One region of the Neobacillus sp. BF23-41 genome, then DNA from elsewhere that is predicted to be linked to it. Evidence: a T-box and tRNA genes for the amino acid it is inferred to sense, from the RefSeq annotation. Region 1 holds a T-box; the other regions hold tRNA genes.
The links. The T-box of region 1 lies ahead of argS (arginine--tRNA ligase). A T-box ahead of a tRNA ligase gene usually reads a tRNA of that ligase, here a tRNA-Arg.
Positions count from the first base shown of each region.

Region 2: it encodes a tRNA-Arg, which carries the amino acid that the T-box ahead of argS (arginine--tRNA ligase) is inferred to sense. The anticodon was not compared.
Region 3: it encodes a tRNA-Arg, which carries the amino acid that the T-box ahead of argS (arginine--tRNA ligase) is inferred to sense. The anticodon was not compared.
Region 4: it encodes a tRNA-Arg, which carries the amino acid that the T-box ahead of argS (arginine--tRNA ligase) is inferred to sense. The anticodon was not compared.

Region 1 covers NZ_JBGBPR010000033.1:22,388-30,792, forward strand. The annotation lists gene AB7942_RS26950 (APC family permease) at 1-1,267, opposite strand, end outside; gene AB7942_RS26955 (DinB family protein) at 1,542-2,006, opposite strand; gene argS (arginine--tRNA ligase) at 2,070-3,764, opposite strand; T-box leader at 3,817-4,028, opposite strand; gene AB7942_RS26965 (alpha/beta-type small acid-soluble spore protein) at 4,133-4,390, shown strand; gene AB7942_RS26970 (hypothetical protein) at 4,592-4,867, shown strand; gene AB7942_RS26975 (TetR/AcrR family transcriptional regulator) at 4,941-5,513, opposite strand; gene AB7942_RS26980 (ABC transporter permease) at 5,642-6,424, opposite strand; gene AB7942_RS26985 (ABC transporter permease) at 6,431-7,234, opposite strand; gene AB7942_RS26990 (ABC transporter ATP-binding protein) at 7,231-8,208, opposite strand.
Region 2 covers NZ_JBGBPR010000006.1:4,787-13,191, reverse strand. The annotation lists gene racE (glutamate racemase) at 1-202, shown strand, start outside; gene AB7942_RS11550 (GerMN domain-containing protein) at 428-1,480, shown strand; gene rph (ribonuclease PH) at 1,615-2,370, shown strand; gene AB7942_RS11540 (XTP/dITP diphosphatase) at 2,384-2,992, shown strand; gene AB7942_RS11535 (metallophosphoesterase) at 2,992-3,507, shown strand; tRNA gene AB7942_RS11530 (tRNA-Arg) at 3,618-3,691, shown strand; gene AB7942_RS11525 (tetratricopeptide repeat protein) at 3,974-5,029, shown strand; gene tig (trigger factor) at 5,188-6,465, shown strand; gene clpX (ATP-dependent protease ATP-binding subunit ClpX) at 6,864-8,123, shown strand; gene lonB (ATP-dependent protease LonB) at 8,275-8,405, shown strand, end outside.
Region 3 covers NZ_JBGBPR010000004.1:240,504-248,908, reverse strand. The annotation lists gene AB7942_RS09330 (gluconeogenesis factor YvcK family protein) at 1-559, shown strand, start outside; gene whiA (DNA-binding protein WhiA) at 609-1,559, shown strand; gene AB7942_RS09320 (HPr family phosphocarrier protein) at 1,703-1,960, shown strand; gene clpP (ATP-dependent Clp endopeptidase proteolytic subunit ClpP) at 2,231-2,842, opposite strand; tRNA gene AB7942_RS09310 (tRNA-Arg) at 3,047-3,118, shown strand; gene rpoN (RNA polymerase factor sigma-54) at 3,352-4,674, shown strand; gene AB7942_RS09300 (glutaredoxin family protein) at 4,671-4,952, shown strand; gene AB7942_RS09295 (sugar-binding transcriptional regulator) at 5,081-6,103, shown strand; gene gap (type I glyceraldehyde-3-phosphate dehydrogenase) at 6,157-7,164, shown strand; gene AB7942_RS09285 (phosphoglycerate kinase) at 7,319-8,405, shown strand, end outside.
Region 4 covers NZ_JBGBPR010000001.1:383-7,146, reverse strand. The annotation lists gene AB7942_RS00035 (anti-repressor SinI family protein) at 1-8, opposite strand, end outside; gene AB7942_RS00030 (YolD-like family protein) at 282-626, shown strand; gene AB7942_RS00025 (hypothetical protein) at 725-901, opposite strand; tRNA gene AB7942_RS00020 (tRNA-Arg) at 1,276-1,349, opposite strand; gene AB7942_RS00015 (YwaF family protein) at 1,414-2,157, opposite strand; gene mutS (DNA mismatch repair protein MutS) at 2,387-4,996, shown strand; gene mutL (DNA mismatch repair endonuclease MutL) at 5,010-6,764, shown strand, end outside.

The DNA.
Region 1 (8,405 bases):
TTAACACGGCTAAGGTGATGAGCGCGCCAATTAAATTGGCACTAAGTTTAGCAACCCATCCGGCTGGTTTTTCACGTAACCATTTAATAATCATTCCCGTTTGAGATAAGGTGAACGGAATAAATACACCAACCGCATAAAGCGGGATTAAGTGCTCTGTTTGACCTTTAGAGAAGATAATAAGCAAGATGGAGGCTACTCCTAAGGATACAATCCCGTTCGAATACCCGAGCCTGTCCCCCCTAATCGTAAACATTCTTGGCATATACTTATCCTTGGCAAGTGCATACGCTAATAAAGGAAAAGCAGAATATCCGGTATTAGCTGCCAGAACTAAAATGAGGGCGGTCGTTCCTTGGACAAAAAAGTAAAGATAATTACGCCCGAAGGTTTCTTTGGCAATTTGCGAGACGACCGTTTCGTCATGCCTTGGCGATATACCGTAATAATAAGCTAGGAAAGTAATACCCGTAAATAACAGCGCAAGAAGCGTCCCCATTAATACTAATGTTTTGGCCGCATTCTTTGGTGCCGGATCTTTAAAACTTGGGATCGCATTCGATATGGCTTCTACCCCAGTTAATGCCGAGCATCCCGACGCAAAGGCGCGTAACAGCAAGAAAAGCGTAATCCCTTGAACAGGCGCCCCAATTGGTGCATGCTGGACAGTCAGTGATACATGGCCAGTCATGATTTTAAAGAGACCCACACCAATTAAAATGAACAGGGCAACAACAAACAAATAGACCGGATAAGCTAAGATTGACGCTGATTCTGTTAAACCGCGTAGATTGAGAATTGTAATCAGAACTACCAGAACACACGCAATCCCGACGGTATGTGCATGTAAGGTTGGAAAGGCTGACGTAATCGCATCCGTACCAGCAGAAACACTTACTGCCACTGTTAATATGTAATCGACTAAAAGGGATCCCCCGGCAATTAATCCTGCTTTCTCACCGATGTTCTCTTTCGAAACAATATAGGCCCCACCGCCATGAGGGTACGAATAGATAATTTGTCGATAGGAAAGGATTAGCGCCGCTAATAGAAATAATACTCCAACTGCAATCGGAACCGAATACCAATAGGCAATGACGCTTACCGTTGCCAACACAATTAGAATTTGTTCAGTTCCGTAAGCTACAGATGATAAGGCATCGGAAGAGAGAATCGCTAAAGCCTTGAAAATGTTTAATTTTTGTTCGCCTAGTGCCGTTGATTTTAACGGCCGGCCGATTAAGAATCTCTTAAAAGAAGAGAGCACCTGATTCACCCACCACATTTGAAGTAGAATTACCGATTGATTTTAACACAAGACAGTAGTTAATATGAAGTGTTTTCTTTTGACGAAGTACCAAATTTTTCATGTAATGTCGATAAAAATTAATATTACTACTTAGTCTTATCCTAAATAGCACGATTATGAAGAAAATTATTAGTTGAGGGCATATAATATTTCATTACCACTATTCATCAAACAAAAAAGCATGGAGACATTATTTAGTCTCCATGCTTTTACAGTAGCTTTTTTCAAAAAACTATTTTACCGCTCCATTAATGACACGTTTCATTGCCTGGATTTGGCCTAAATGAATACTCTCATGGAAAATTGCAAAATTTGTTAGTTCACCAAACGTTTCCTGACCAAGGAATGGATTTTTTAGCCTTTGGTTAAAACTCTCCGCTGGAATTTCTTTAATCCTTGACACTTGTTCTTGCAGCTGCACAATTAATTCCTGTACCGAAGGAACTTCTCCCTGCCAAGCAGCCGGCCTTGTACCAGAGGCAAATAACTCCATATAGTTTGCTGGCAGCTGGGTTGATTTCTTCGGGAAGCCAAACATAAATTGCTCGGCAACAGTTAAGACATGGCCAACATGCCAGTGGATGGTATTGTTAAACCCTTCCGGCTGAACATCAGCAATCCCCTCATCTAGTGCATCAACACTTTTAACAAACCTATCCCTTGCTAACTCATAATGCTTAAATAATAATTCACTCATTTTATTTTCCCTCCCATTCGATTACATAGCTATAGTTTAATTGATTTTTGCCTTGTCAGGAAACTACATTTCAACCGGAGCTTCCAATCCTAATAAACGTAATCCTTCTTTCAAAACTTCCGTTACTGCATAGACAAGCGCTAACCGTGCCTGCTGTTCTGGAGTGTCTTCAAGGATTTTTACCTCTGCATAATATTTATTGAAGGCTTGTGCTAAGTCAATAATATATTTAGCCACCTGGGATGGGTCGAAGTTGATGCAGGCTCTTTTAATGGCTGGCGGAAATTCCATTAAGAGGCTGGTTACCTTCCACTCCTTCTCCCAAGTATTTTCGTAGGTTAAAGCCCCTATCTCCGCATGTACATTCGCCTTTCGTAAAATAGAACAGGCACGAGCATAGGTATATTGAACATATGGACCTGTCTCTCCTTCGAAGCGGAGCATCTCTTCTAACGAAAATTCAATATCATTCATTCGATTGTTCTTTAAGTCATGGAAAATTACTGCTCCAACACCGACCTGTTTAGCCACATCCTCTTTATTTGTGAGATTTGGATTTTTCACTTCAATATTATGCCTAGCCATCGCAATCGATTCATTTAAAACTTCCTCTAATAAGACAACCTTGCCTTTTCTCGTGGACATTTTCTTTCCATCTTTTAGCATCAATCCGAATGGAATATGATGCATTTGTTTTGACCAATCGTAGCCCATCTTTGCTAACACAGCCATTAACTGTTTGAAGTGGAGGCTTTGTTCATGGCCAACCACATATAGGGATTGGACAAATTGGTATTCCTCCTGGCGATAAAGAGCCGCCGCTAAATCTCGGGTCGCATACAGCGTTGCCCCATCAGATTTTTTGATCAGGCATGGCGGCAGCTGTTCTTCGGTGAGCTCAACCACCTGTGCCTGCTCGGATTCGACCAATAGCTGTTTTTCTTCAAGAAGCTTGACGACACGCTCCATTTTGTCATTATAAAAGGCTTCGCCGGCATAAGAGTCAAATTCGACATTCATTAACTGATATATTCGCGAAAACTCTTTTAATGACTCATCACGAAACCATTTCCAGAGTTTTAATGCTTGTTCGTCTCCGTCTTCTAGCCTTTTAAACCAGCTGCGCCCTTGGTCTTCAAGGCTTGGATTCGTCCCCGCTTCTTTATGAAATTTTATATACAGGGTTAATAGCTCTTTAATCGGATTCTGCTTGACCTTTTCGGCATCTCCCCATAATTGATAGGCAGTGATCAGCTTCCCGAACTGTGTCCCCCAGTCACCAAGATGATTAATTTTAATCGGCTTGTAACCACATTTCTCGACAATTAATGCGAGCGAGTTGCCAATCACCGTTGACCGCAAATGCCCCATTGAAAAGGGTTTAGCAATATTAGGGGAGGACATGTCAATGGTGACAGCACCGCCATTCCCAAACGTAAGCGCACCATACTTCCCTTTTTGCGAGATGATTTCATTCACTACTTTTTCAGAAGCAGTCTTTTTGTTTAGGAAGAAATTAAGATAGGCTCCAACCACTTCTACTTTTTCAAAAATGGGAGAGTTAATCTTCTTACTTAACTCCTCAGCAATTAGATTGGGGGATTTTCTCTTTAGCTTCGCTAGTGTAAAACAAGGAAAGGCTAAATCACCGAGCTCTTGATTCTTAGGTTTTTCAATCATTAGTTCCAGATTGGTTTGTGAAATCTCTTGGTCCAGTAATTCATGTAAAATGGCAGCAAGCTCCTGCTTAAAATTCATCTTTAATACCTCCTTTTATCTCTAAAAAAAACAAAAAACTCCCGTCTCTACTAAAAGAGACGAGAGTTCATAATCCCGCGGTACCACTCTAATTGTTCAAAAGAACCAGCTTTCCTTTGTAACGGAGGATCCTCCGGCATACCTTACTCGAGTTCAGGTACACATCTCAAAAGTGCGCTTCATTATCTGTTCTGTTTCAGGCTCCCACCACCCCTGAATCGCTGGTACATCATAGATAACTACTCTCTTTATCATTGATTTTATCCAAATTTATTACCCGTATTATACTGGATTAAAATGGATTTTTCCAGTGATTGTTGATTATTTTTTAGATTAAGGTAATCCTACAACAAAAGGAGGGATTTTTTATGGCGAGAAGAAGAAATAAAATCCTTGTCCCCGAGGCGCGCAATGGCTTGGATGTGTTGAAAGCGAAGGTCGCGAATACTGAGAACCCTGAGGATGCGAAATTTGAAGCAGCAGAAGAAGTGGGTGTTCCATTGAAGAAGGGCTATAATGGTCAGCTCACGTCTGAACAGGCCGGTAAGGTTGGCGGCAGGCTGGGCGGCAGCATGGTCCGTGAGTTGGTCAAAATGGCACAAGAAAACTTAGCGAAGAAAAAGTAATACCTGGGGCCTAAATTTGTTAGGTCCCCTTTTTTATTTATAGGCTGTGTTCAAGGGAATTGTTGATTTTTATAGCCAAGTTGATTGGGCGAAGCGCCTGGAGAGGAAATCAACAGCTAAGTTTAAAAGAGCAAAATTTTTAAAAAAAGTTTGACAAATTTGTGACAATTGATAGAATATTCTTACAAGGAGTTGATAGTGATGCAGGAAAAACACTTAAAAAGTATTTTTACATTTAAGAAAACAGCAATCTTTGGAAGCGGTCTAGGGCTCATTCTTATTTTGTTAGGTCAATTTGTAAACGGTTACAATACTGCTTATTTCTTAACTGCACTAGGATTTGGAATACTTGCCGGTTCCGTGGTTAATTACCTTTTTGGAACATTTTTAAGTTTAATGGAAGAACTCACTGGAAGCCGTAATAAGAATAGGCCAAAAATTGCCACTGCTTCAAAAAATATTTATCTTTTAAAATAAAAAATCGGTAGCGCCACTTAGTGACGCACCGATTAGTTAAAAGACTTGTATAGAGGTACGCACAAGTCTTTTTTTATTTGGATAGACCTTTTACTAAAAATACTTTCATGATTTCCGCAATTTGTTCCGAGCTCAGCGGCTGATGATTTCTTTCCCAGTCTGAAACTAGGGCAATATACATTTTTAAAAGAAGAAAGCTGGTAATTTCGGTGTCGTTCGGTGGGATTGCCCCTTTCGTGATAGCCGTGTCAATTTTCTGCTTTAAATAGGCAATGATTTCATCCTCAACATGCTGCAGCATTTCCGAAACCGCTAGAGTCCCCATTTCCGCTTCCTCTTGCACCAGTTTAATCATCAGTTGGTGCTGAGCGCGAAACTCTAATAAACGATAAAGTGCCCTGTGCACGTTTTCTGTGAAGAGTAACTCTGGTTCGATGACGAATTCTGCCTCAGCAATCATTTCTTTGACCAAAGTGGAAATTATCTCTTCGAATAATTCTTCTTTGTTTTTAAAAAAGGTATAAATCGTCCCTTTGCCTACATTGGCCAGTTTTGCGACTTGATCCATCGTTGTTGCTTTATAGCCAAATAATGAAAAAGACTTTGTTGCCGCTTCTACAATCATCTTTCTTCTATCTGTTGCCATGTCCACACCTCTACTGACCATTTCAGTTTTTCAGTCATTTGCTTAAATATACCATAAGATAGGTTTAGTTTCCAAATAGGTCAAAAGTAAAGCCAAGTTCCGGATTAGATAAGAACTCGGCTTTTGATTTAGGAACCTGTGGAGCGATAATGTTTTACACCAAACTGCCAGACAAGGAGACACGGGAGGATAAACAAGCTGCCAGCTACAGGAATCAGCATATATAGGAGGTCGTTCCCACTGTTCTTTCCAAGAATATAAAGAAGCGGCAAGTAATTCACGGTCCCAAACGGGATTACAAAGGTAAAAAAACGGGCTACCCACTTTTGATAAATATTTAATGGGTATTGCGCCATTTCTCTCCCGCCATCGGTAAAAATGTTAACCACCTCAAGTCCTTCAATCGTCCAAAAACACAGGGTGGCCGCCAAGATGTAGATGCCTGTAAAAATAAGCACACCGCTAACAATCATCAGCATTAGTGTGACTGCTTTTACCATACTCCATTCGATGTTGAGATGGATTAGGGCCCAGACCAATACAATCGTACTTTGAAGGAGCCGGCCGACTCTCGTAAACTCGAATTTGGACCCGAGTACTTGAATAAACGTACTGCGAGGGCGAACGAGTAATCGATCAAATTCACCATTCCGAACCAAGCTGGAAAAAGCATCAAAACCGCGGGCAAAGCATTCACTCAGCGCAAACGCCATATGAATGATCCCGAAGCAAAGTGCTACCTCAAAGAATTGCCATCCTTTTATTTGCCCAAACCGTTCGAATAAGAAGTATAGACCTGCAAAGATCGAAAAAGAAATAAAAAATTGGCCCAGCGATAATAGCCAAAACGATGTCCGGTATTGCATTTGTGATTTAAAGAGAATCCATAAGTATTTAAAATATATTCTCATTTTTGGTTAACCTCCTTGGACGACAACTTTCTTCAATACTCTATTTAGTGCCGACCTCCCTAGCCAGACAAGACCCACAATATAAATCAATTGGATGATGATACCGATGATGGCGTCATGCGGTGGGATATGTCCTGAGTAAACCCTGAACGGGAAATCCGCCGTCAAGCGAAACGGCAGGACATTAGCTATTTTTTGAAGCCAGTCCGGCATAAGCGGTACAGGAATGATTAATCCAGCAAAAAATTCGCCGAGGACACCAAATATTAATAGCGATCCCATCGGGGACAAGGTCACAAATACGGATATATATAAGAACATCGAGATCGCTACTAAGAGAAGTAATCCTAGTAGTAATGAGCATGTGAATAATAGAAATGCAGGTAAACTTGGCGGCAGTGTCATGTTGTATGGTTTTGGCAAGAAGAATGAAACAATTAGAATCGGAAAGCAGCGCAAGAAGGCACTGGACAGACGCTGCGCCAGAAGCTTGGCATACCAATAACCATAGAGCTCACATGGCCGGCATAGTTCGTAAGCAATATTGCCACTTGTTATCAAATCAAATAGCTCGTTATCGCGAAACCAGACGGTAACGAACACAAGAAAGGCCTGTTGCAGCCAAATGTAGGTGATTAATTCCTTTAAGGAAATAGGAGGAGTTTTCGTTGCAAATTCGTAAAATGCTTCAAATACCATAATTGAGATAAAACCCCAGAAAAATTGAGTAGCTACTCCTGCCAATGCGGCAGTCCGGTACTGCATGCCAATGTTTAACCGCAGCTTCAAAACAGATAGATACACTCTCATATTCGGTACTCCTTATAAAGCTGGAGAATCGTTTCCTCAATCGGTTGGGATTCAATCGAAACATCAATCAACTCAAGCTTATCGGACAACTGAGTAATGATTTCCGATGTGTTAACCTTCTCCGTATTAATGCTGAGGATGACCCGTTCCGGCGACCATGAAAGCACGTTTGCATGTGGGATCTCGATGGGATTTACATTTTTGCGGAAATCAGCAGTGATTGTTTTCTGGGAACCAAATTGTTTTCTTAATTCCTCTAAACTGCCGTCGTACAATAAGCTCCCCTTTCCGATTAAAAGAACCCTGCCAGCCAACGCTTCGATATCATTCATATCGTGCGTGGTCAGGATGACGGTGACTCCCTTTTCCTTGTTGATCGTTTTGATGAATTGGCGGATAGCTATTTTAGAAGCAGCATCAAGGCCGATGGTTGGTTCGTCTAAAAATAAGATGTTCGGATTATGTAGGAGAGAAGCTGCTATTTCACAGCGCATCCGCTGCCCTAAGCTTAATTGTCGGACGGGTGAATTGATTATGTTTTTCAGTTCTAGCGTTTCGATGAGTAGATTAATCGTAGTTTGATATTCTTGCTGGGGAACCTTGTAGATGTCTTTTAAGAGTTCGAAGGAATCCATTACCGGAACATCCCACCATAGCTGTGAGCGCTGACCGAAAACAACTCCAATATTTTGGACATAATGCACCCGGTCTTTCCATGGTGTATAACCCATGATCGTGCAATTCCCGGTGTCAGGCACCAGGATCCCGCTCATAATTTTTATTGTGGTGGACTTCCCCGCTCCATTCGGACCTATGTAACCGACAATTTCTCCTGGTTTAATAGAAAAAGAAAGATCCTTTAGAGCGTCAACAACCGTATGTTTTCGATAAAAAAGAGACTTCGCAGCCTGACGAAAGCCTGTCTGTCTCTGGGCTACCTTGAAAGATTTGCTAATCCCTTGTAGATGAATCAACCGTTATCCCCTCCTGATCTATCCTAAGTCACAGAGGAAAATAATAACATTTTATATTTATTGTTGTCAATAATTTTCTGAATAATAAAATAACCATTTTTTTGTAATGTTAACAAAATATACACTCAATGAAATTCTCAATCCTCTCGACCAACTAAAACGAGCTGAATCTTTGTTCCACCAATTGCTCCTTAAAC
Region 2 (8,405 bases), on a different contig from region 1:
TGAGTCTGTAAGCGTAATTAGCTCTGGTGATGAGACCGCTCGAGAAATAAGTGCAATCCTCCAATATAATGGGTTACTTGATTCGTGTGAAGAAGAACCAGATCATGAATTTTACACAACCGGTTCAAGGCGGATATTTTCAAAAATCGCCTCACAATGGCTGGGGAATCCAATTAACAATGTGCAAAAGATCAAGCTATAAGTCGAGCCTTCTTTAAATAAGAGGCTCGTTTTTTTTTTTTTTTTTTGCTGAATAAACGATGGTGTCCACCAGCCGGGGACATTTGTGCACGCGTGGTGCCTGACACCATTTTTACAATTTATGTTATTTTTTAAAATATTGTTCTATTTTTCTTGTGTAAGTCGGTCTAATTTCTCTCTAGGCTCGTATACATGTTAGTACAAACTGTCTTAGGGGGAAATAGTTATGTCTAAAAATAAAGCAAAGATCCTTATGTCGACTGTGCTTACTTCAACAGTTCTACTGTCAGGTTGTGGATTATTAGGGTCGGAAACACAAAAGAAAATTGATCCACCAAAGAGTACGACGATTGCAGAAAAAACAACCAGTAAGGAACCGACGGCTAAAGAAACGGCTAAGCAAGAAAACACAGTCAAAACGGAGCTCTATCTGGTTGATAAAGATGGCTATGTTGTACCGCAAACATTGGACCTACCGAAAACAACATCAGTTGCTAAACAGGCCCTTGAATATTTAGTGGCGAATGGACCTGTTACAGATCAATTACCAAATGATTTTCGAGCAGTCCTCCCAGAGGACACAGATCTGTCTGTGAATATTGATAAAGATGGCGTCGCCACGGTTAATTTTTCAAAAGAGTTTAAGAATTACCAAGCTGAAGATGAGATGAAGATCCTCCAATCGGTCACTTGGACGCTGACTCAGTTTGATAATGTTAAAACCGTTAAGCTAAAAATGAACGGTCATGATTTAACGGAAATGCCTGTTAATGGAACACCAATAAGTGAAAACCTCTCAAGAGCCACCGGTATCAACTATGATACAGCGGATGTTACTGATATCACCAATACCAAACCAGTAACTGTCTATTATATTGGTGGTGAGGAAGGCTCCTACTATTATGTACCTGTGACGCGCCGGGTTAGCAACACTGAGAAAGATCCCTATGTAGCTGTCGTCAATGAATTAATAAAAGGACCTAGTGAGAAATCACCACTCGTATCTGAATTTATGTCAGATGTTAAACTCCTAGAGGCGCCAAAGTACGAGGACGGACAAGTAACCTTGAACTTTAATGAGAATATTTTTGGCAGCTTTGAAGAAAAGGAAATATCACAAAATTTACTAGATGCACTCGTGCTTTCCTTAACGGAACAAGAGGGTGTTGAAAAAGTGGCTGTTCAAGTAAATGGCAAGGCAGACATCAAAAATGACAGTGGCAAAAAATTAACTGAACCAGTAACTCGACCAGAAAAAGTCAATACAGGTAGTTTTTAAAAAAAAATTATTTGTTATACTATATAGTGACCAAGAAAGAGGTTGGCTTTAAGCCCGCCTCTTCTTTATTTGGTATAAGTAAAATTCATGTACCAATTTTAAAATGCTTTACAAAGTTGAAGGAGGTAGTATTTGTGCGTGTTGATGGAAGAGAGCCGCTCCAACTAAGGCCCATACATATTGAACCAAATTATTTAATGCACCCTGAAGGTTCTGTCCTTATTTCTGTTGGTAATACGAAAGTAATTTGTGCTGCAAGTATTGAAGAGAGAGTTCCTCATTTTATGAGAGGGGAAGGCAAAGGCTGGATTACTGCCGAGTATTCGATGCTGCCAAGGGCGACAGAAACAAGAAACATTCGCGAATCATCAAAAGGGAAGGTCTCTGGCCGGACAATGGAAATTCAACGATTAATCGGGCGTGCCCTTAGAGCAGTTGTCGATTTAGGGGCGTTAGGTGAAAAAACCGTTTGGATCGATTGTGACGTGATCCAAGCGGATGGCGGGACACGAACAGCCTCGATCACCGGTGCATTTGTGGCGATGACCCTCGCTTTAAATTCTTTAGCAGAGAAAAAGTCGTTTGCAAGGTTTCCGATTACGGATTATTTAGCGGCAACAAGTGTGGGGATTTTACAAAATAACCAAACTGTTCTTGACTTAAATTATGCCGAAGATTCTAAGGCACAGGTCGATATGAATGTGGTCATGACTGGAAATGGCGAATTTGTTGAACTGCAGGGAACGGGTGAGGAATCAACATTCTCCTACGAGCAACTTCAAGGTCTGCTTAGCGCTGCTCAAACTGGGCTTACGGACCTATTTGAACGACAAAAAGAGGTTCTAGGTGAAGAGATTACCCGAAAAATAGAATCACGAAGACAAAAATAAGGGGCGATTGTGAGTGAAAGAAGTAATTATTGCGACGAAAAATCCTGGAAAGGCGAGGGAATTTGAGCATATCTTTGCATCAAGAGGGATCGAAGTCCGAACCTTGCTTGATTTTCCTGAAATCCCGGACGTAGACGAAACGGGCTCAACCTTTGAAGAAAATGCGATCTTGAAGGCGGAAGCTGTCTCCCAAGCACTTGGTAAAATGGTGATTGGCGACGATTCTGGCTTAATGGTGGACGCGCTTGAAGGAAGACCAGGAATCTATTCAGCACGCTATGCTGGGGAACAAAAAAATGACCAGAACAATACAGATAAAGTCATGTCAGAATTAAAAGGACTTCCAGAGGAAAAGCGATCCGCACGATTCTACTGTGCTTTAGCTGTCGCTGTTCCAGGTCAAGAAACCATAACGGTGTCAGGCACCTGTGAAGGTCGTATTCTTGAAGAACAAAGAGGTACCAATGGATTTGGCTATGATCCTGTTTTTTATGTGCCTGAGAAAGGTCTAGCCATGGCTGAATTATCATCAGATGAAAAAAATAAAATCAGCCACCGTGCGAATGCTTTGAAGAAGCTCGATGTGGTCTTGGATTCTATTTTAGAAAGAGCGGAGAAGTAATGAGTAAGGTTTTAGTGGTTAGTGATAGCCATGGGTTGACGAAAGAACTCAATGTTTTAAGAGAAAGGCATTCTGAAGATGTTGATTTAATGATTCATTGTGGCGATTCGGAATTGATGCCTGATGATCAGGCGATATCTGGTTATATAACGGTAAGGGGAAATTGTGATTTCGGCAGCGGATATCCGTTGGAGACAATGGCTGAGGCGGCGGGGAAGAAATTCTTCGTTACTCATGGGCATCTTTATTCAGTAAAATCTTCTTTGATGAATATTAAATATAAAGCACAGGAAGTAAACGCCGATATCGTATGTTTTGGCCACTCGCATGTCCTTGGTGCGGAAGTGATAGATGGTACCTTATTTTTAAATCCAGGCAGCATTCGATTGCCAAGGGAACGCGTAGAAAAAACCTATGTTATTCTTGATTTACAGGATGAGAAAGTTAAAATGTCAGTGTTTGAAGCGGATGGACGGGAAATTTCAGAGCTTGCCAGTGAATTTGTCCTTCGATAAATGAGAGGGAGATTTCCTCTCCCTTTTATTTTTTTAAAAAAATAATAGAAAGTCTGTTGACTTTTTGATATTACGGTAATATAATAAATCTTGTCTTAAACAACTTATATGTCCCAGTAGCTCAGCTGGATAGAGCAACGCCCTTCTAAGGCGTGGGTCGGGAGTTCGAATCTCTCCTGGGACGCTATACTACATAGTAGAAAAAAACTCACTTTTATAAGTGAGTTTTTTTCTGTTTATTAGTTGTTAAAACAAAATTTATAGTTCTATATGACCGTAAAGGTGATGGGACTTAGATTTCGGTCACATAAAGGGGCTCTATGTAAACTTAAGGGTGATGAGACCAAGTTTAAGGTCACGTATATTCAAATTCAACGAATAGAAATCAGTCACCATTGCTGGTGAGTTTTTTTTGCCTTCTATTTATGCTAAACTATTTTCCAAGACTATCATAAGGACGGATTTTATGAAAAAACGGGAACCTGTGAAAAGAATAGATAATGTGATCTTTTTTCCCGGACTTGAAAAAAGATTAACTGACAAAGGTCTGGAAAACCTTGAAAAGAAAAAATTCAACGAAGCGATAAACCTTTTGGAAGAAGCCAGAGAACATGATCCTGACAATGACGAAATATTGATTGGTTTGGTTCTGGCTTATTTTGAAGCATCTTCTTTTCAAAAAGCAAAAGCACTTGCCAAAGAAATGCTTCATAAAGGAATTGGGGACTATTTGCAAATGGTCGATCTCTATTTGACGGTCCTGATCCAGCTTCATGAATACCAGGAAATTGTAGCAACAATAGAAGTCTTATTAGAAGAAAAAGAGATTCCGCCTGAAAAACATGACCACTTTTTAACCATCCTGCAATTCAGCCGGAGAATGGCAGAAAACCGTCAACCAGACCCAGACCCAGACACAGACACAGAATCAAATACATATGACATCACCCCAGAGAAAACAAACGTTCATGAACTAAACCTTTTTTCGATTGATAATCTAAACGAACAAATGCTCCTCGTTTCGAGCTTGGCTGAGAAAAACATTCGCCCCTACCTCCCTGAGATTGCCGAATATTTAGCAGCAGAAGCAGGTCATCCATTCCTTAAAACAATCCTGTTATCTCTTTTAAAAGAACAGGAAATTGATAGAGAATTATCTGTCATGAAATTTGAGATGGAGAAAAAAGTTATTCCAACACATCTTCCAGAAGTTAGGGAAGAACCAAGATTGAAAGAGGTAAAGGCTTTATTAGAGGCTCGATTGGAAAGTGAAAATCCCGTTCTTTTTGAAAACAGCTTCAGAATGGCAGAGCGAAATTTTTTTATAAGCTATCCTATCGAATTGCAGCCGAAAAGCACTGCTGCTTGGGCTGCAGCTTTTCACCACTTGGCCGAATATTACCTTGGCATGGACACAGAGCTACATTACTTGTCCGGAGAATATGAAGTTCAAGTGGAGGAAATAGAAGAAGCTATCGCGATGATTGAGGTAATTGAGAAAATTTCTTATCCTAATATATAGGCTTCGCTGTTGAAAGAAAACAAACCTATGTTATAATGTAGTGGTTGCATTGTGTAAAAAACACATTTAAAAGAAGGATAATAGCTTGATGGACAAGTTATTTCCAAACTCAAATTCGTTACGAATGATATGAGAATAGATTGTTGGAGGGAAAATGTATGTCAACAAAATGGGAAAAACTAGAAGGTAACCGTGGCGTTCTTACGGTTGAAGTAAGTGCGGAAAAAGTAAATGAAGGACTAACTGCGGCTTTTAACAAAGTTGTTAAGCAAGTAAATGTTCCAGGCTTCCGTAAAGGAAAAATGCCTCGTCAAATGTTTGAAAAGCGTTTTGGTGTAGAATCACTTTATCAAGATGCATTAGATATTCTTCTTCCAGAAGCATACGGAAGTGCAATTGACGAAACAGGCATCGAGCCAATCGACCGTCCAGATATCGACATCGAACAAATGGAAAAAGGCAAAGAACTTATCTTCAAAGCTACTGTTCAAGTAAAGCCTGAAGTAACATTAGGCGAATACAAAGGATTAGAAGTAGAAGCACTCGATACAAACGTTACTGACGAAGACGTTGCTAACGAACTAAAAACTCTTCAAGAGCGTCAAGCTGAGCTTGTAGTTAAAGAAGAAGGCACAATTGAAAATGGTGATACTGTAGTTCTAGATTTCGAAGGATTCGTTGATGGCGAAGCGTTCGAAGGTGGAAAAGCTGAAAACCATTCACTTGAAATTGGTTCAGGATCTTTCATCCCTGGCTTTGAAGAGCAATTAGTAGGTTTGGCTACTGGCGAATCTAAAGACGTGGAAGTAACATTCCCTGAAGAATATCATGCAGCTGAGCTTGCTGGTAAACCTGCAGTATTCAAAGTAACGATTCATGAGATTAAAGGTAAAGAACTTCCTGCATTAGATGACGAGTTTGCTAAAGATGTGGATGATGAAGTTGAAACATTAGACGCACTTAAAGAGAAAATCAAAACTCGTTTAGAAAACAGCAAAAAGCACGAAGCTGAGCATCAGTTACGTGATACAGTTGTTGAAAAAGCTGCTGCAAATGCAGAAGTGGAAATTCCAGATGTAATGGTCAACAGCGAAGTAAACCGTATGCTTCAAGAATTCGAACAACGCTTACAAATGCAAGGTATGAACCTTGAACTTTACTTCCAATTCTCAGGTCAAGACGAAAATGCCTTACGTGAGCAAATGAAGGAAGAAGCTGTAATTCGCGTTCGTACGAACTTAACATTAGAAGCGATTGCTAAGGCTGAAAACCTTGAAGTAACTGACGAAGAAGTTGATGCAGAACTTGAGAATATGGCTGGAATGTACAACATGACCGTTGATAGCATTAAACAAGCATTAGGCGGACTTGAAGGTATCAAATCAGACCTTAAACTTAAAAAAGCAGTTGACTTTATTGTTGAAAACAAGAAGTAATGTTTAAAATATTGCAAGGCACGATTTGAATCGTGCCTTGTTTTATACATTTTTTCAATTACATATTATAATAAGAAGTGGGAACATTTTTAACAATGGGCAGGAAAACAAGTTAGACATAGCGAATAAACAATAAATAATTTCCAGACAGGTTTGAGATTTATTTTCCTCATATTGGTTAAGATTAATGAGTACATAAGTTTTTAAAATGAATCACACTTTACAAAATGAGAGTTCTGAAAAACATATTTACCCTAAGCTTTTTATTTCCAGTCCATTGGCTTTATGTGTTACAATGCTTCATACATACTATTCAATTATTAGAAAAAGACTCGAATTTTGGTTGTGTGATTCGCAAGAACCACTAGGATTTTAACACGTTTTAAGGGGTGAAAGGATTGTTTAAATTTAATGATGAAAAAGGACAATTAAAGTGTTCCTTCTGTGGTAAAACGCAGGACCAAGTTCGTAAACTGGTTGCCGGGCCAGGAGTTTACATATGTGACGAATGTATTGAACTTTGCACCGAAATCGTTGAGGAAGAACTTGGAACAGAAGAAGAAGTAGAATTTAAAGATGTACCAAAGCCAAAAGAAATTTGTGAAATTCTTGACGAATATGTTATTGGTCAAGATCAAGCAAAGAAGTCTCTTTCTGTTGCGGTTTACAATCACTATAAGCGCATCAATTCTAATAGCAAAATAGATGATGTTGAGCTTGCAAAGAGTAATATTTGTATGATTGGACCAACAGGAAGCGGTAAAACTTTACTAGCCCAAACACTGGCACGTATTCTGAATGTACCTTTTGCGATTGCGGATGCAACTTCCCTTACCGAAGCTGGATATGTTGGGGAAGATGTTGAAAACATTTTATTAAAATTAATTCAATCTGCTGATTATGATGTTGAAAAGGCAGAAAAAGGAATTATTTATATTGATGAAATTGATAAAATCGCACGTAAATCCGAAAATCCTTCGATTACAAGGGATGTTTCTGGTGAAGGTGTTCAACAAGCATTATTAAAAATTCTTGAAGGTACGGTTGCAAGTGTTCCACCACAAGGGGGAAGAAAACACCCGCATCAAGAATTTATCCAAATCGATACAACGAATATTCTATTTATCTGCGGCGGAGCATTTGACGGGATTGAACCGATTATTAAGCGTCGTTTAGGCCAAAAAGTTATCGGTTTTGGTTCAGATATTAAGCAGCAGGAAGTGGGACAAAAAGAACTTCTTTCAAAAGTATTACCTGAAGACCTATTACGATTTGGATTAATTCCTGAATTTATTGGGCGTCTTCCTGTAATCGCTAGTCTTGAGCAATTAGACGAAGCAGCATTAATTGAAATTTTAACTAAGCCAAAAAATGCGCTTGTTAAACAATATCAAAAAATGCTTGAAATCGACGAGGTTGAACTTCAATTTGAAGAAGGCGCATTGACTGAAATTGCCAAAAAGGCAATTGAACGCAAAACCGGCGCCCGTGGTTTACGTTCGATTATTGAAGGAATTATGCTCGATGTTATGTTTGACCTACCTTCACGTGATGACATTACTAAGTGTGTCATTACTAAAGAAACGGTCATTAACAACAGTGTTCCAAAACTTCTTTTGGAAGATGGAACCGTGGTCGCTGAAGAAAAATCTGCATAATAATTGACGAAGACTCGGCTTAAGCCGGGTCTTTTCTAGTTGTATCGTCTCTCCGAACAGTTTCTTACAATTTGTGGTTTATTCCACCCGCCTGCAGGAAATACTTATTAATATATATTTAGTAATAAGTTGAAATGCAGGAGGGAAATGTATGAGTTGGACGGGGATTGCCTTATTTATACAGCTATTTTTCGGAATCATCATTGGGCTGTATTTTTGGAATTTGCTGAGGAATCAGCGGACACAAAAAGTATCCATTGATCGGGAATCCCGGAAGGAAAT
Region 3 (8,405 bases), on a different contig from region 1:
AACGATTGTCTCAGGGGAATCGAAAATTCCATACTCGGGTAAGAGAATTAAAAAAGTGTTTATGACGCCGGAAAATATTCGTCCCTTACCAGAGACCATTCAAGCCATCCGTCAGGCTGATTTAATCATCATTGGGCCAGGGAGCCTATATACAAGTATTCTGCCAAACCTCCTAGTTCCAAGAATCGGGGAGGAGTTGTGCCGGTCACACGCTAAAAAGGTGTATATTTGTAATTTGATGACCCAGGCTGGGGAAACCCATGGCTTTACTGCGAGTGATCATGTAAAGGCCTTATATGATCATATGAGCTGTGCTTTTATTAATACGATTCTTGTAAATAATGAAGAGATACCACAGGATATTCAGCTACGATATAATGAAGAACTGGCTGACCCTGTTCTATATGATCTGCCACGCCTTTTTGAATTAGGACTAGAAGTCGTTCATGCGGACATCGCTTATCAGGAAAATGGTGCGCTAAGACATGATCCGAAAAAGGTTGCAAAAATTTTATATAATTTGCTTTTAATTGAAACCAAAAAGCGTTATGAAACGTAAATATAGTACTTACTAAAAACGCTTTGTTTTTTTTAGGGGGGGTGAAGGGATGTCTTTCGCTTCGGAAACGAAAAAAGAATTAACTAACTTGGAAGTGAAAACATGCTGCATTCAAGCGGAACTATCCGCTTTAATCCGGATGAATGGTTCCCTTTCATTCTCAAATCGTAAGTTAGTTGTTGATATTCAAACCGAAAATGCTGCGATTGCCAGAAGAATCTACACATTATTAAAAAAGAGTTACGATGTCCAGGTAGAATTGCTTGTTCGGAAAAAGATGCGTCTGAAAAAGAACAACGTCTATATTGTCCGATTATCTCATCAGGCTAAAGAAATTCTCGAGGATACAAAAATTATTGGTGAGGGTTTTACCATCATCCATGATATTTCACCAGAGCTTGTAAAAAAGAAATGTTGTAAGCGTTCTTATCTACGCGGTGCATTTCTAGCTGGCGGTTCCGTCAATAACCCGGAAACATCTTCGTATCATTTGGAAATTTTTTCGCTCTATAAAGAACATAATGACTCTTTATGCGAATTGATGAATACATTTGGACTAAATAGCAAAACTCTCGAGCGCAAAAAAGGGTATATCACCTATTTAAAAGAAGCGGAAAAGATTACCGAGTTTTTAAATGTTGCAGGTGCCCATAACGCCCTTCTCCGCTTCGAAGACGTAAGGATTGTTCGAGATATGCGGAATTCAGTCAATCGCCTTGTAAACTGTGAGACCGCCAACCTTAATAAAACGATCGGTGCTTCGATTCGGCAGGTAGAGAATATCCGCTATATTAATGCAACGGTCGGGCTGCAAATTTTACCAGAAAAGTTGAGAGAAATTGCAGAACTCCGTTTGAATTATACCGATGTGACCCTTAAGGAATTGGGGGAAATGGTTTCCGGTGGTGCGATCAGTAAATCAGGGATTAATCATCGCTTGAGAAAAATTGATGCGATTGCTGAGAAATTGCGCGCAGGGGATATGGTTACTCGAGGGTAGATAATCCTTTAGTACAATAACATAGGTAAAAGATAACATGTGAAAAACATAACATGTATCGAGTAAAGACTAACCTGAAGATAATAATTATGTACAAAGCTCCAAGAAAAATAGAGTAAAAAACCTTGAGGAGGAATTGTGTAATGTTAGTGAAACAAGTGGAAGTAAAATTAAAAACGGGTCTTCAAGCACGACCTGCGGCTCTTTTTGTTCAGGAGGCCAACCGATTTTCTGCGGATATTTTCCTAGAGAAGGATGGCAAGAAGGTAAATGCGAAGAGCATAATGGGCTTAATGAGCTTGGCTGTTGGTTCAGGTGTCATGATTGATATTGTAGCAGATGGCGATGATGAAGCATCTGCTATTGAAGCGTTAGCTGATTTTATCCAAAAAGAACATTGATCTGAAAGAGGACCGGAGCCAATTGGAATCGGTCTTTTTTGTTTTTAATAAAAAAACAACCGGCTGGATGCCGATTGCTTCTTTGTGAAAGAATGTAGGGTAATAACTATTTACTTTGATACCTGTCTAGTTCCAGCGCCCAACGGCTAGTGGACTTCGCTCTCCGCCCTACGATAAGTCAACATCGAATCGCTTACGCTCTTCGTGTTTCCTTTATCTCAGTTGGAGCGCTCCAGTCCATACGCCGCTAAACGGGCGCTTCCACTTTTCTTATTTGTTTTTATTTTTCTCATCTTCGATTAAATTACGAGTGATGATATGGTCGATCAGACCGTATTCTTTTGCACGTTCTGCTGTCATGAAGTTGTCGCGGTCTGTATCTTTGCTGATTACTTCAAGCGACTGTCCAGTCCGTTCTGCTAAAATTCCATTTAATTTTTCGCGAAGGAAAAGGATACGCTTTGCAGCAATTTCGATTTCAGTTGCTTGTCCTTGTGCACCGCCTAGTGGCTGGTGAATCATGACTTCAGCATTTGGAAGCGCATAACGCTTGCCTTTTTCACCTGCTGCTAGCAAGAATGCACCCATGGATGCAGCCATACCGATACAAATAGTTTGTACCTTTGGTTTGATGAATTGCATTGTATCAAAAATAGCCATACCTGCGGTGATGCTGCCGCCTGGGCTGTTGATATATAAAGAAATATCTTTTTCAGGGTTATCCGCTTCAAGGAATAATAATTGTGCTACAATGCTGTTCGCCACATGGTCATCGATCGCACTACCAAGCATAATAATCCGGTCTTTTAACAGACGGGAATAAATGTCATAAGCACGCTCGCCCCGGTTTGTTTGTTCAATAACTGTAGGGATCAAATTCATTTTTCTTCCTCCTTTGATTGTAAAGATAATAGTAATATGTATAGTTATCATACACTGATGGTCAATAAAGGTCAAACAATACCTCTTTAAAAATGTTCGACAACTTTCCCTAATCCAGCATAACCATTTCTGACTATTTTAAACCAATTCTTTGCTTGCAATGTGAGGGAACCTGGCATATAATATGTAAGTCGCAACAATTTAGCGCTCGTGGTGCAACGGATAGCACGCAAGCCTCCGAAGCTTGAAATGTGAGTTCGATTCTCGCCGAGCGCATCATGAAAGCCTCCTGTTTTTTTAAACAGGGGGTTTTTTATTTTGAAAAAAGGTTCTGAATTTCCAATAAAAGGTTAAATGCACAAAACCACCGGAAATCGACACAAAACCAAAACTTCATCCCAAAACCACTTAGCATTATGCCTCAAAAAGGGTTACTTTCATCCTCGAATATCATTTTTCATTCCCGAAATTCCATCTATCGTGTAAAATAGAAAACAGGGGGGATACGAATGAACTTGAAGGCCGGTTTATGGCAGCAGCAAACATTAAAATTGGCGATGACACAGGAGCTATCACAGGCCATTGCATTGTTGCAGTACTCTGCCCATGAGTTAACTGCTTTTTTAGAAGATAAGGCACTTGAAAATCCCCTATTGCAGGTTGAAAATGGCAATATCAAGCCAATGAATCCGCTCATTGACCGTAATCGTCGCAAACACCAAAAAGCGGAAAAGGACTGGATTGATCAAATAGCTGACAAACCATTTTCGCTTGAAGATTATTTACTGTCTCAATTAAAAATAACGAACTTATCGGTGGAACAATTAAGTGTGATACGCCATCTTATCCTAAATTTAGATGAAAACGGTTACTTTATGGGGGACTTTAGCGAAATCGCCAAAAACCTAAGGGTAATGGAAGATTCAGTTGAAGAATGCTTGGCCATTATCCAAACACTGGAGCCAGCAGGCATCGGGGCAAGAAACCTTCAAGAGTGCCTATTGATGCAAATATATTATCTTAATCCAGATAACGAACTAGCGCAAAACATAATCGGCAATCATTTCATTCCATTCGCCGAAAAGAAGTGGAAGAAAATTGCTAAAGAACTGAAGGTAACCCTTAAGGATATACAAGATGTTTACGATCAAATTCAAACATTGAATCCTAAGCCTGGGGCCATTTTAGGAAAAGAAGCAACCACGTATATTATCCCAGATGCAATCGTTGAGCAATCAAGCGAGGGACTAACCGTACGGATGTCTGATGAATCGCTGCCAAGGATTAGCCTCAATGAGCAGTATTATCATAAATTCAAAGACCAAGACCAACAGGTAAGCCGCTTTCTACAGGATAAACTCCAGGATTACCAATGGATCCAAAAAAGCATTGAACAGCGTAAAGAGACGTTGACAAGGGTTGTAGCAAAAATCATTGAAAAACAGGCTTCATTTTTCCAAAAAGGATCACAATACTTAGTGCCGATGACGATGAAGGAAGTTGCTGGAGAACTTGATATCCATGAATCCACCGTCAGCCGAGCAGTCCGGGAAAAGTATGTGCAAACACCGATTGGGACGTTCGCGTTGAAAACATTTTTTACAAGTACCATACAAACCGTTTCGGATGATGAAAATACATCTTCCACACAGGTAAAGAAGAAAATTGCGACTTTAATAGAAAAAGAGAATAAACAAAAACCGCTATCTGATCAAGAAATTGTCGAACATTTAAAAATTGAGGAAGGTATGGTGGTTTCAAGAAGGACGATCGCTAAGTACCGGGATCAATTGGGAATTCCCTCCTCTTCGAAAAGAAAAAGGTTTGAATGAAAGGAACAAAAACGATGGAGCAAACAACAATCACATTATATACAAGGAAAAGCTGCCCGCTATGTGACAAGGCTAAGTCTACACTTCTAGAGCTAAACAAAGACTGGGAGTTTGCCTTAGAAGAAATTGATATTGAATCCAGTGATGAATTAACCGAACAATATGGTTTGATGATTCCAGTTGTTTATATTGACGGAGTAGAAGCAGGATTCGGTGTAATTAACAAATTTGACATAAGTAACCGTTTGCATGAAAAAAAAGCCAATTTTAATAGTTGAAATAGATTTTCACTCCTGTTACAATAATAAACGTAGCAGGGGTGATTTTTTTTGAATGTAGTGGGACATAATTTGTCTATGGTGGACATTTTGAGACCAACTACATATAATAAAGGAGCATGAGATTCATGCAGTCATTAATCGATATCCAAAAAAGATTATTACCCGACCTCCTGCAGGTCCTACAGAAGAGATATTCTATCCTAAGGTACATTGGTTTTATGCAGCCGGTAGGAAGACGGAGTTTAGCAGTCAGTCTCGGGTATACCGAAAGAGTCCTTCGCGGTGAAGTTGATTTCCTAAGGGAGCAAAATTTAATTTACACGAATAATGTGGGAATGAGTTTAACACCTGAAGGAAAAAATTTGCTTGAAGACTTGGAAGGCTTTATGCGTGAGTTAAAGGGTATTGATGTGATGGAGTTGGAATTGAAGCACAAGCTGGGCATTAAAAAGGTCATCATTGTACCTGGCAATAGTGATGAATCGCCGATGGTAAAAGGTGAGCTTGGCAAGGCAAGTGCTATTTGCATGAAAAAGCTTCTCAGCGGAAAAAATATCATTGCTGTAACTGGCGGTTCAACGATGGCTGCTGTCGCAGAAAGACTATCACCAGAGCTTACCCAAAAGGAATTACTGTTTGTACCAGCAAGAGGCGGAGTAGGCGAGGATGTTCAAAATCAGGCAAATACGATTTGTTCGATTATGTCCAGAAACACCCAATCCAAACATCGAGTGTTCTATGTTCCTGATCAGGTCAGTACAGATATCTACGAATCGCTTATCAGAGAACCTGACATCCATGAAGTATTAAAACTAATTAAATCAGCTAGCATGGTTCTTCATGGAATTGGAGATGCTATCACAATGGCTGAGCGGCGAAAAACCAACCCTGAGATTCTAAGTATGCTTGAAAGCAGCAAAGCTGTGGGTGAAGCTTTTGGCTATTATTTTAATGAACAAGGCGAAATTGTTCACAAGGTATTAACGATTGGCCTGCAGTTAGAAGATCTGGTTGGCATTCCAAATGTCATCGCGGTTGCAGGCGGGAATTCCAAGGCTAAGGCCATCAAGGCATACTTAAAACAAGCACCAGCATCGACGATTTTAATCACAGATGAAGGTGCAGCGAGAAAGTTATTAAAAGGGTAAATCCTTTTTAAAAATAAAAAACATCCTTACCCAATTAAAGGAGGAAATTTATCATGTCAGTAAAAGTTGGTATTAATGGATTTGGACGTATCGGTCGTAACGTATTTCGTGCGGCTTTAGGAAATAGCAATGTGGAAATCGTTGCGATTAATGACTTAACTGATGCAAATATGCTTGCACATCTTCTAAAATATGACACTGTTCACGGGACTCTACAAGAAGATGTTACTGTTGATGGCGAATACCTAGTAGTTGGCGGACACAAAGTGAAAGTTCTTGCAGAACGCGATCCTGCACAATTAGGCTGGGGCGATCTTGGCGTGGACGTAGTTGTTGAATCAACTGGCCGTTTCACAAAACGTGAAGATGCTGCAAAACATCTTGAAGCAGGTGCTAAAAAAGTAATTATCTCTGCACCAGCATCTAACGAAGATATCACAATCGTAATGGGTGTTAATGAAGACAAATATGATGCAAATAACCACCATGTTATTTCAAACGCTTCTTGTACTACAAACTGTCTTGCTCCGTTTGCAAAAGTGTTAAATGATACTTTTGGAATCAAACGCGGTATGATGACAACTATTCACTCATACACAAATGACCAACAAATTCTTGACTTGCCGCACAAAGACTACCGTCGTGCACGTGCAGCAGCTGAAAACATGATTCCAACTTCAACTGGTGCTGCAAAAGCAGTTGCTCTTGTTTTACCAGAACTTAAGGGTAAATTAAACGGTATGGCTATTCGCGTTCCAACACCGAACGTTTCTGTCGTTGACTTAGTAGCAGAATTAGACAGAGAAGTAACAGCTGATGAAGTTAACTCTGCATTAAAAGCAGCTGCTGAAGGCCCATTAAAAGGTATTCTAGCATACAGCGAACTTCCATTAGTTTCAACTGATTACAACGGAGCTAAAGTTTCTTCGACAATCGATGCATTATCAACAATGGTTCTTGAAGGCAACATGGTAAAAGTATTATCTTGGTACGATAACGAAGTTGGTTACTCTAACCGCGTTGTTGACCTTGTTGACTACCTTGCACAAAAAGGACTTTAATATATCGGAACGGACGATGATTGGTTTTCAATCATAAGAAGTTGATCATTACAAAGGTTTTCCAAAGGGGAGCGGGGAGTATATGCCCCCCTCCCCTTTTTTTACTGATTTTAGATAATTCATTTTCTTCATACCAAACTTTCGGAGGTCCTTTATGAATAAGAAAACTCTCAAAGATGTCGATGTAAAAGGTAAACGCGTATTTTGCCGAGTGGATTTTAACGTTCCTATGCAGGATGGTGAAATTACGGACGACACGCGGATTCGTGCGGCATTGCCAACGATTCAATACTTAGTGGAACAAGGTGCGAAAGTGATTTTAGCCAGCCACTTCGGCCGTCCAAAAGGAAAAGTAGTCGAAGAAATGCGCTTAACTCCAGCCGGTGTCAGACTATCTGAACTGCTTGGTAAAGACGTAAAGAAGGCAGATGAAGCCTATGGTGATTCTGTAAACGCGTTGATTGAAACATTGACGGAAGGCGATGTCCTACTGCTTGAAAATGTCCGTTTCTATCCTGGCGAGGAAAAGAATGATCCTGAGTTGGCGAAATCATTTGCCGAGTTAGCTGATGTTTATGTAAACGATGCATTTGGTGCAGCTCACCGCGCCCATGCTTCAACTGAAGGTATTGCTCATATTTTGCCAGCTGTTTCAGGTCTTTTGATGGAAAAAGAACTCGATGTACTTGGTAAAGCACTTTCTAATCCGGAACGCCCATTTACAGCGATTATCGGTGGAGCCAAAGTAAAGGACAAGATTGGTGTTATTGAAAATCTTTTAGAATTAGTCGATAACTTAATTATTGGCGGTGGTCTTGCTTATACATTTGTCAAAGCACAGGGCCATGAAGTGGGTAAATCACTGCTTGAAGCAGACAAAATTGATCTGGCAAAATCGTTTATTGAAAAAGCTAAGGCAAAAGGTGTTAATTTCTATATGCCTGTAGATGCTATCGTTGCAGATGATTTCTCAGCAGACGCTAATTCCAAAGTAGTTTCAATTGAGGAAATTCCTGCTGATTGGGAAGCACTTGACATTGGACCGAAAACAGCGGAGATTTATCGTGACGTCATTCAAAAATCAAAACTAGTCATTTGGAATGGACCAATGGGTGTATTTGAAATTGATAAATTTGCTAACGGCACAAAAGCCGTTGCCGAAGCACTTGCTGAAGCAGAAGGTACATATTCAGTTATTGGCGGCGGAGACTCAGCAGCAGCTGTTGAAAAATTCAATTTAG
Region 4 (6,764 bases), on a different contig from region 1:
GTATCCATCAATCCTCCTGAAATATTTTGATAGCTAAGCTACCATAGTGAAGAACCTTAGGCATGAAGCTTTGAAGCCCAATCTAGATGTTTTCCTTTACTGTATTAAAGCTTTAAAGCTTATAAGAAAATAGTACCATATTTGTTAATTATTAAGAATGAGAAAATTTCGACAATATACGCAATTTTGAATTAATATGCTGAAAAGATTTACAATGGATTTTTTTTATCTACATCCAGAATGTTTGTTCGTGTATGATAATAGCGAAGGAGTTGACCGTAATGACGATAAAAGATCGCGGTTTAATTAAATGGAATGCAGCGTCCTTTATGCCGCAAGTATTCGAGCAGCAGCGCGATATGTTCAAGGATCAAGAACGCCAGCCATGGCCGTTGCTAAGCAAATTCGATACGGAGGAGTTTGACCAGCGGATAGACTACGCGATAGAGTTCAAATTAGCGGTGAGGCTTTTACGGTATATATGGGAGGACGGCTTTACTACGGAGATGACCGGACATATACATCACGTGGATCCTATTACGCATCAGCTACGCATTGAAATTAAAGACGGAGAGTTTGAGCGGGTGGCGTTCGATAGTGTTGTCGGAGTTAAGGTCGTTGATTGATTGCTTTGCGTCACCTTAACCGGTGGCGTTTTTATTTGTACAAAAATTAAAGAAAGCCCTATGTTCAAGGGCCCAATTGTCGTGTAAAGTATCGATAATTAATTCTTAGAGTTTTCCTCAATTTTATGAATATACACGACACCGCTCGTTACAACTGAACCATTTGTTTCACCGCAATGGGGGCAATTAATATTCTCACGCTCTCTGCCTCCAGGGACATTCATTTCCGTAACTTGGAAATAAAACTCTTTTTCACATTTTTTGCAGTTCAACAAAAGACATCCCTCCGTGTACTTTTATTAGTAACTCAAAGTATACATTCGCCAAGTTGTAAGCGTTTTCCTTCTTAATATTATTCATTTGACGGAATTATAGAGGACATTACGAGTATACCTACCGGGGGTATATAATGGAAGGAACACGGTAGCAAGAAGCGCCCGGCGAAGACGACCGTCAATAAACTTACGTTTCATACGGTTTTAGCTCCTTCTGTAATTCAGCCGCAAGTGTCCTTCGTTCACCAGTCTACGTCCTACAGCGTCAAAAAACACGTCCTACAGACTACAAAAAAAAACGCCATGTCACCGCATTGTCACCGTATTGATTGACGGATGACAAACCGCGATACATAGCGCTTTAATAACGATGATGTCCCAGAGAGGATTCGAACCTCCGACCTACAGTTTAGGAAACTGTTGCTCTATCCTACTGAGCTACTGAGACAAATCAAATAGGAACGTTATTTATTATAATTTGTTAATTCTAAAAGGTCAATAAAAAGTTGAGATTATTGAATTGGCAGGTCTCTCGCCACTTCGGTTTTTTTTGCAGTCTTCTCACGGAAAATCAACCAGACGATTATACTAAGCCCAATTAATAGACCTTCTAGCGATAAAATGTACCATGGATAAGGTCCTAAAACATCTAATAAACTCGCACTGTCCGGTTTATGACTTAAGAACATATAATTTCCGTCGACCAGCTTATTGATTATCATAATAATCGGCATTAATACATTCAAAAAGATACATAATTTAAATACAGACCAAATCGTCGGTCGGTATCCCTTTGCCCATGTAAAATAAAGCGGCACCCAGATTTCCATCAAATGTGTATAAAAGAAATGGAAAAACCGAAAATGCGGGAAGTCATAATTTAATGATGGGGTTAATAACGCCTGAGATGCGCCTAATAATGCTGTGAATAATAAAACCTCATAGATTATTTTTTTCTTAGTTAGCAATAAAATGACGGTTAATATCAGACTAATGCTGCACAATTCTAATGGGATAGCGTGACTTACATCCCAACTTCCATTCACAATCATCCAAAAATGATAAGTCAATTCCATAATGATTAGTGAAACAGCGAACCCGATTTCCGTTCTTCTCCATTCAGTAGCCTTCAATTTATCTCTAAACAGGAATAGGCAGACTGAAACTAGGAGTAAGATAGAGATAATAACAAAGTGACTTGCAGAAAACATATCAAAATCAAAGTTTTTGTTACTGCGGCCAAACACTCCATCCATATTACCACCACCCTGTAGACAATATTCAAAACAATTATCAATTGTAAATTAATGCTAGTTTTACTTTAATAATTATATTCTATGGGATTTGCTTTTACTCCTCTTAAGAAATTTTAATTATTTCCTTTTTGATTATGATTAGGTTTTTTCTTCCTAATAAAGTCTTCTCGAATTATGGTATAATAATTTGTCGAAGAAAATCGAAAGACTTTATTTAGTGGAGGTCATTATGGCTGCATATACGCCGATGATACAGCAATACTTAACAGTTAAGGCAGATTACCAAGATGCCTTTTTATTTTTTCGTTTAGGCGATTTTTATGAAATGTTTTTTGACGATGCGATTAGAGCTTCGCAAGAATTAGAAATAACTTTAACGAGCAGACAAGGTGGAAGCGATGACCGGATTCCGATGTGCGGCGTTCCCTACCATGCGGCACCGAACTATATTGAACAACTTATTTCAAAAGGCTATAAAGTGGCCATTTGTGAGCAAGTTGAAGACCCGAAACTGACCAAAGGGATGGTAAAAAGGGAAGTTGTCCAATTGATCACACCGGGAACAGTGATGGAGGGCAAGGGATTAAATGATAAAGAGAATAACTATATTGCCTCGATCACAAGCTTTGATGACCAAACCTATGGTTTTGCCTACAATGATATCTCAACCGGCGAAAGCCGGGTTACGTTATTATCAAATAATTTTGACGAAGTTTTAAATGAGTTAGCCGTATTAAGTGCAAAGGAAGTCGTTGTCTCTAGCAGTTTTGACGCAGAACTACAAAAAAAACTTCGTGAACGCGATGTATTAGCGATTTCGTTTGAAGATAATAGTTCAATAGATATCAATTATTCGCATTTACTTCAAGATTTGAATCAAGAAAAATTAAAGCAATCCATCGCAAGACTTTTTAACTATTTATACCGGTCACAAAAAAGAAGTTTGGACCATCTTCAGCCAGTCACTACCTATCAAATCCATCAATATATGAAAATTGATTACTATTCAAAGCGCAATCTTGAACTTACGGAAACGATTCGTTCCAAAGGAAAGAAAGGTTCATTATTATGGCTCCTGGATGAGACGATGACCGCAATGGGCGGCAGGATGTTAAAACACTGGATCGACCGACCGTTAATCAATCAGAATGAAATTGAATCACGTCAAACCATCGTTGAAGTCCTGATGTCTTATTATTTCGAGCGTCAGGAACTTCGTGAAAAGCTGAAAGAAGTTTACGATTTAGAACGATTAGCGGGAAGAGTAGCCTTTGGCAATATTAATGCCCGTGATTTGGTCCAATTAAAGCGTTCATTAATGCAGGTCCCTTACTTGAAACAAATCCTTGCAGGCATGCAAAATGAAAAGGTGAGCCAAATTGCCGATCTTCTTGACCCGTGTGAAGAGATCACAGATCTATTGGAGCAGTCGATTGTTGAAAATCCACCGCTTTCCTTAAAAGAAGGCAATATGATTCGTGATGGATACAATGCTCAGCTCGATCAATATCGTGATGCCAGCCGGAACGGGAAAACGTGGATTGCCCAACTCGAACGAGAAGAGCGCGAGAAAACCGGTATTAAATCGTTGAAAGTAGGTTATAATCGTGTATTTGGTTACTATATTGAGATTACCCGGGCGAATCTGCATCTTTTAACAGAGGGTCAGTATGAACGGAAGCAAACCTTATCGAATGCAGAACGGTTTATTACTCCAGATTTAAAGGAAAAAGAAGCATTAATTTTACAAGCTGAAGAAAAATGCGGTGAGCTTGAGTATGAATTGTTTACTGAAATTCGCGAAATTGTGAAGGAACAAATCCCACGTCTACAGGCCTTGGCAAAAACGATTAGTGAACTAGATGTCCTGCAGTGTTTTGCTCAAGTAAGTGAAGACCGGCACTATATAAAACCGCAGTTTTCTATGGAAGGCCGGGTGGTTGTAATGGAAGGCCGCCATCCAGTCGTTGAAAAGGTATTAAACGCCCAGGAATATGTTCCAAATGATTGCTACATGGACAGCGAGCGCGAAGTCTTGTTGATCACGGGTCCGAACATGTCAGGGAAAAGTACGTACATGCGCCAAATCGCGTTAATCTCGATATTAGCCCAAATTGGCTGTAATGTTCCGGCCACAGAAGCGATACTGCCGATTTTTGACCAAATATTTACCCGCATCGGTGCCGCTGACGATTTGATCTCAGGACAAAGTACCTTTATGGTTGAAATGTTGGAAGCCAAAAATGCGATTTCAAATGCGACACAAAACAGCTTAATTTTGTTTGATGAAATTGGGCGCGGTACATCTACTTATGATGGAATGGCACTTGCTCAAGCCATCATTGAATATATTCACACCCAGATTGGGGCAAAGACTCTATTCTCCACCCATTATCATGAATTAACGGTTTTAGAGGAAGAACTGGATAAGTTAAAAAACATTCACGTCAGTGCGATTGAACATAATGGAAAAGTTGTTTTCCTTCATAAAATTAAAGAAGGACCGGCTGATAAGAGCTACGGGATTCATGTTGCCCAGCTTGCAGGGCTGCCGTCAGAATTAATCAGCCGTGCCAATGAAATATTAACCGCACTCGAGCAGTCTGATATCCAACCAGACAAGCCAAAAAAAGATGTGGTAAAAGTAGTGGAAGTAGTGGAGGTACAAGAACAACCTGCCCAACTATCTTTCTTTGATGAACCAAAAGAAGTGAAAAAGCAAGATCTCTCTTCGAAGGAGAAAAGAGTCATAGAGAAAATGAAGGAACTTGATATATTGGATTTAACACCACTTCAGGCGATAAACCTGTTGTACGAGCTTCAGAAAAAGTTAAAGTAGGGGGTGAATCCGAATGGGTAAAATTATTCAATTAGATGATGCCTTATCTAATAAAATCGCGGCCGGGGAAGTAGTCGAACGGCCTGCCTCTGTTGTAAAAGAGTTGGTTGAAAATTCGATTGATGCCGGAAGCACCGTGATTGAAATTGAGGTAGAAGAGGCGGGACTCGCCAAAATCCGCATTACTGATAATGGAAATGGCATCGAGGAAGAGGATGTTTTACTCGCCTTTCAACGTCATGCCACATCCAAAATCAAAAATGAAAATGATTTGTTCCGCATCCTGACTCTCGGGTTCCGTGGAGAAGCCCTGCCAAGTGTTGCCTCGGTTTCACGGCTCGAGATGAAGACTTCTACAGGTGAAGGTGCCGGAAATCGATTGGTGATTGAAGGCGGCAAAGTTGAAACGTTTGAAAAAGCATCAAGCAGGCGTGGGACCGATATCTCGATTACTGATTTATTTTTCAACACACCTGCCCGTTTAAAATATATGAAGACGATTCATACAGAGCTTGGAAATATTACGGATGTCGTGAATCGACTGGCCCTTTCTCATCCGGAGGTGGCCTTCCGCCTGATTCACAATGATCGCAAACTGCTGCAAACGAATGGTAATGGGGATGTTCGTCAGGTTCTGGCATCGATCTACGGTATGGGGATCGCCAAGCAGTTAGTTCCAATCACCGGACAATCGTTGGATTATAAAATTAATGGATTTGCTTCGATGCCTGAGGTAACGAGAGCCTCAAGAAACTATATTTCGACAATGATTAATGGACGATTCATTAAAAACTATCCATTAGCCAAGGCAATTCAGGAAGGCTATCATACCTTGCTTCCGATCGGCAGGTTCCCGATTGTGCTCCTTAATATTGAAATGGACCCTTTACTCGTTGATGTCAATGTTCACCCCTCGAAAATGGAGGTCCGCATTAGTAAAGAAGCGGAACTGAATGAGCTTGTCACTTCGATTATAAAAGAAGCGTTTAAATCAAAGATCCTTATCCCGACAGCATATACAGCAGTGAAAAAGGATGTACCGCAGGAAGAACAAACTTCATTGGTTCTGGATGAAGGTACAAGACCGGCAACTGATGAGAAAGAGTTTGAATGGAAACAACCAGTTGCAGCTGCAACTATCCAGGAGAACCGTCCATGGCTGGAAGTGCCTGTTGAGACACCTGTTAAAAAATTACCTAGTTTCCAGCGTGATGAAGCGACAGGTGGAAGAGACAGTTGGCAATCTATTAATCCATTTAGTGAATCAGATGATGAACCAGATGACAGTAATAAAGTGATTGTACCTAATGTGAATCCTATTGAGACAGATAATGTTTCGGTCGAGAGCAGAGTTCCACGGCTATATCCGATTGGACAAATGCATGGAACCTACATTTTTGCTCAAAATGAAAATGGCTTATATATCATTGATCAGCATGCGGCCCAGGAACGGTTGAAGTATGAGTATTTCCGGGAGAAAGTTGGGCAAGTCCAATCAGAACTACAGGAAATGCTTGTACCATTAACCTTTGAATACTCGACGGATGAATTTTTGAAAATAAATGAATACCAAAGTGAGCTTGAAAAGGTCGGGGTTTTTCTTGAGGAATTTGGACTAAATAGTTTTATTGTCCGTTCTCATCCACAGTGGTTCCCAAAAGGGGAAGAAAAACAAATCATAGAAGACATGATTGAACAGCTTTTATTGATGAAAAAGGTGGATATTAAGAAACTACGTGAAGAGGCAGCGATTATGATGAGCTGCAAG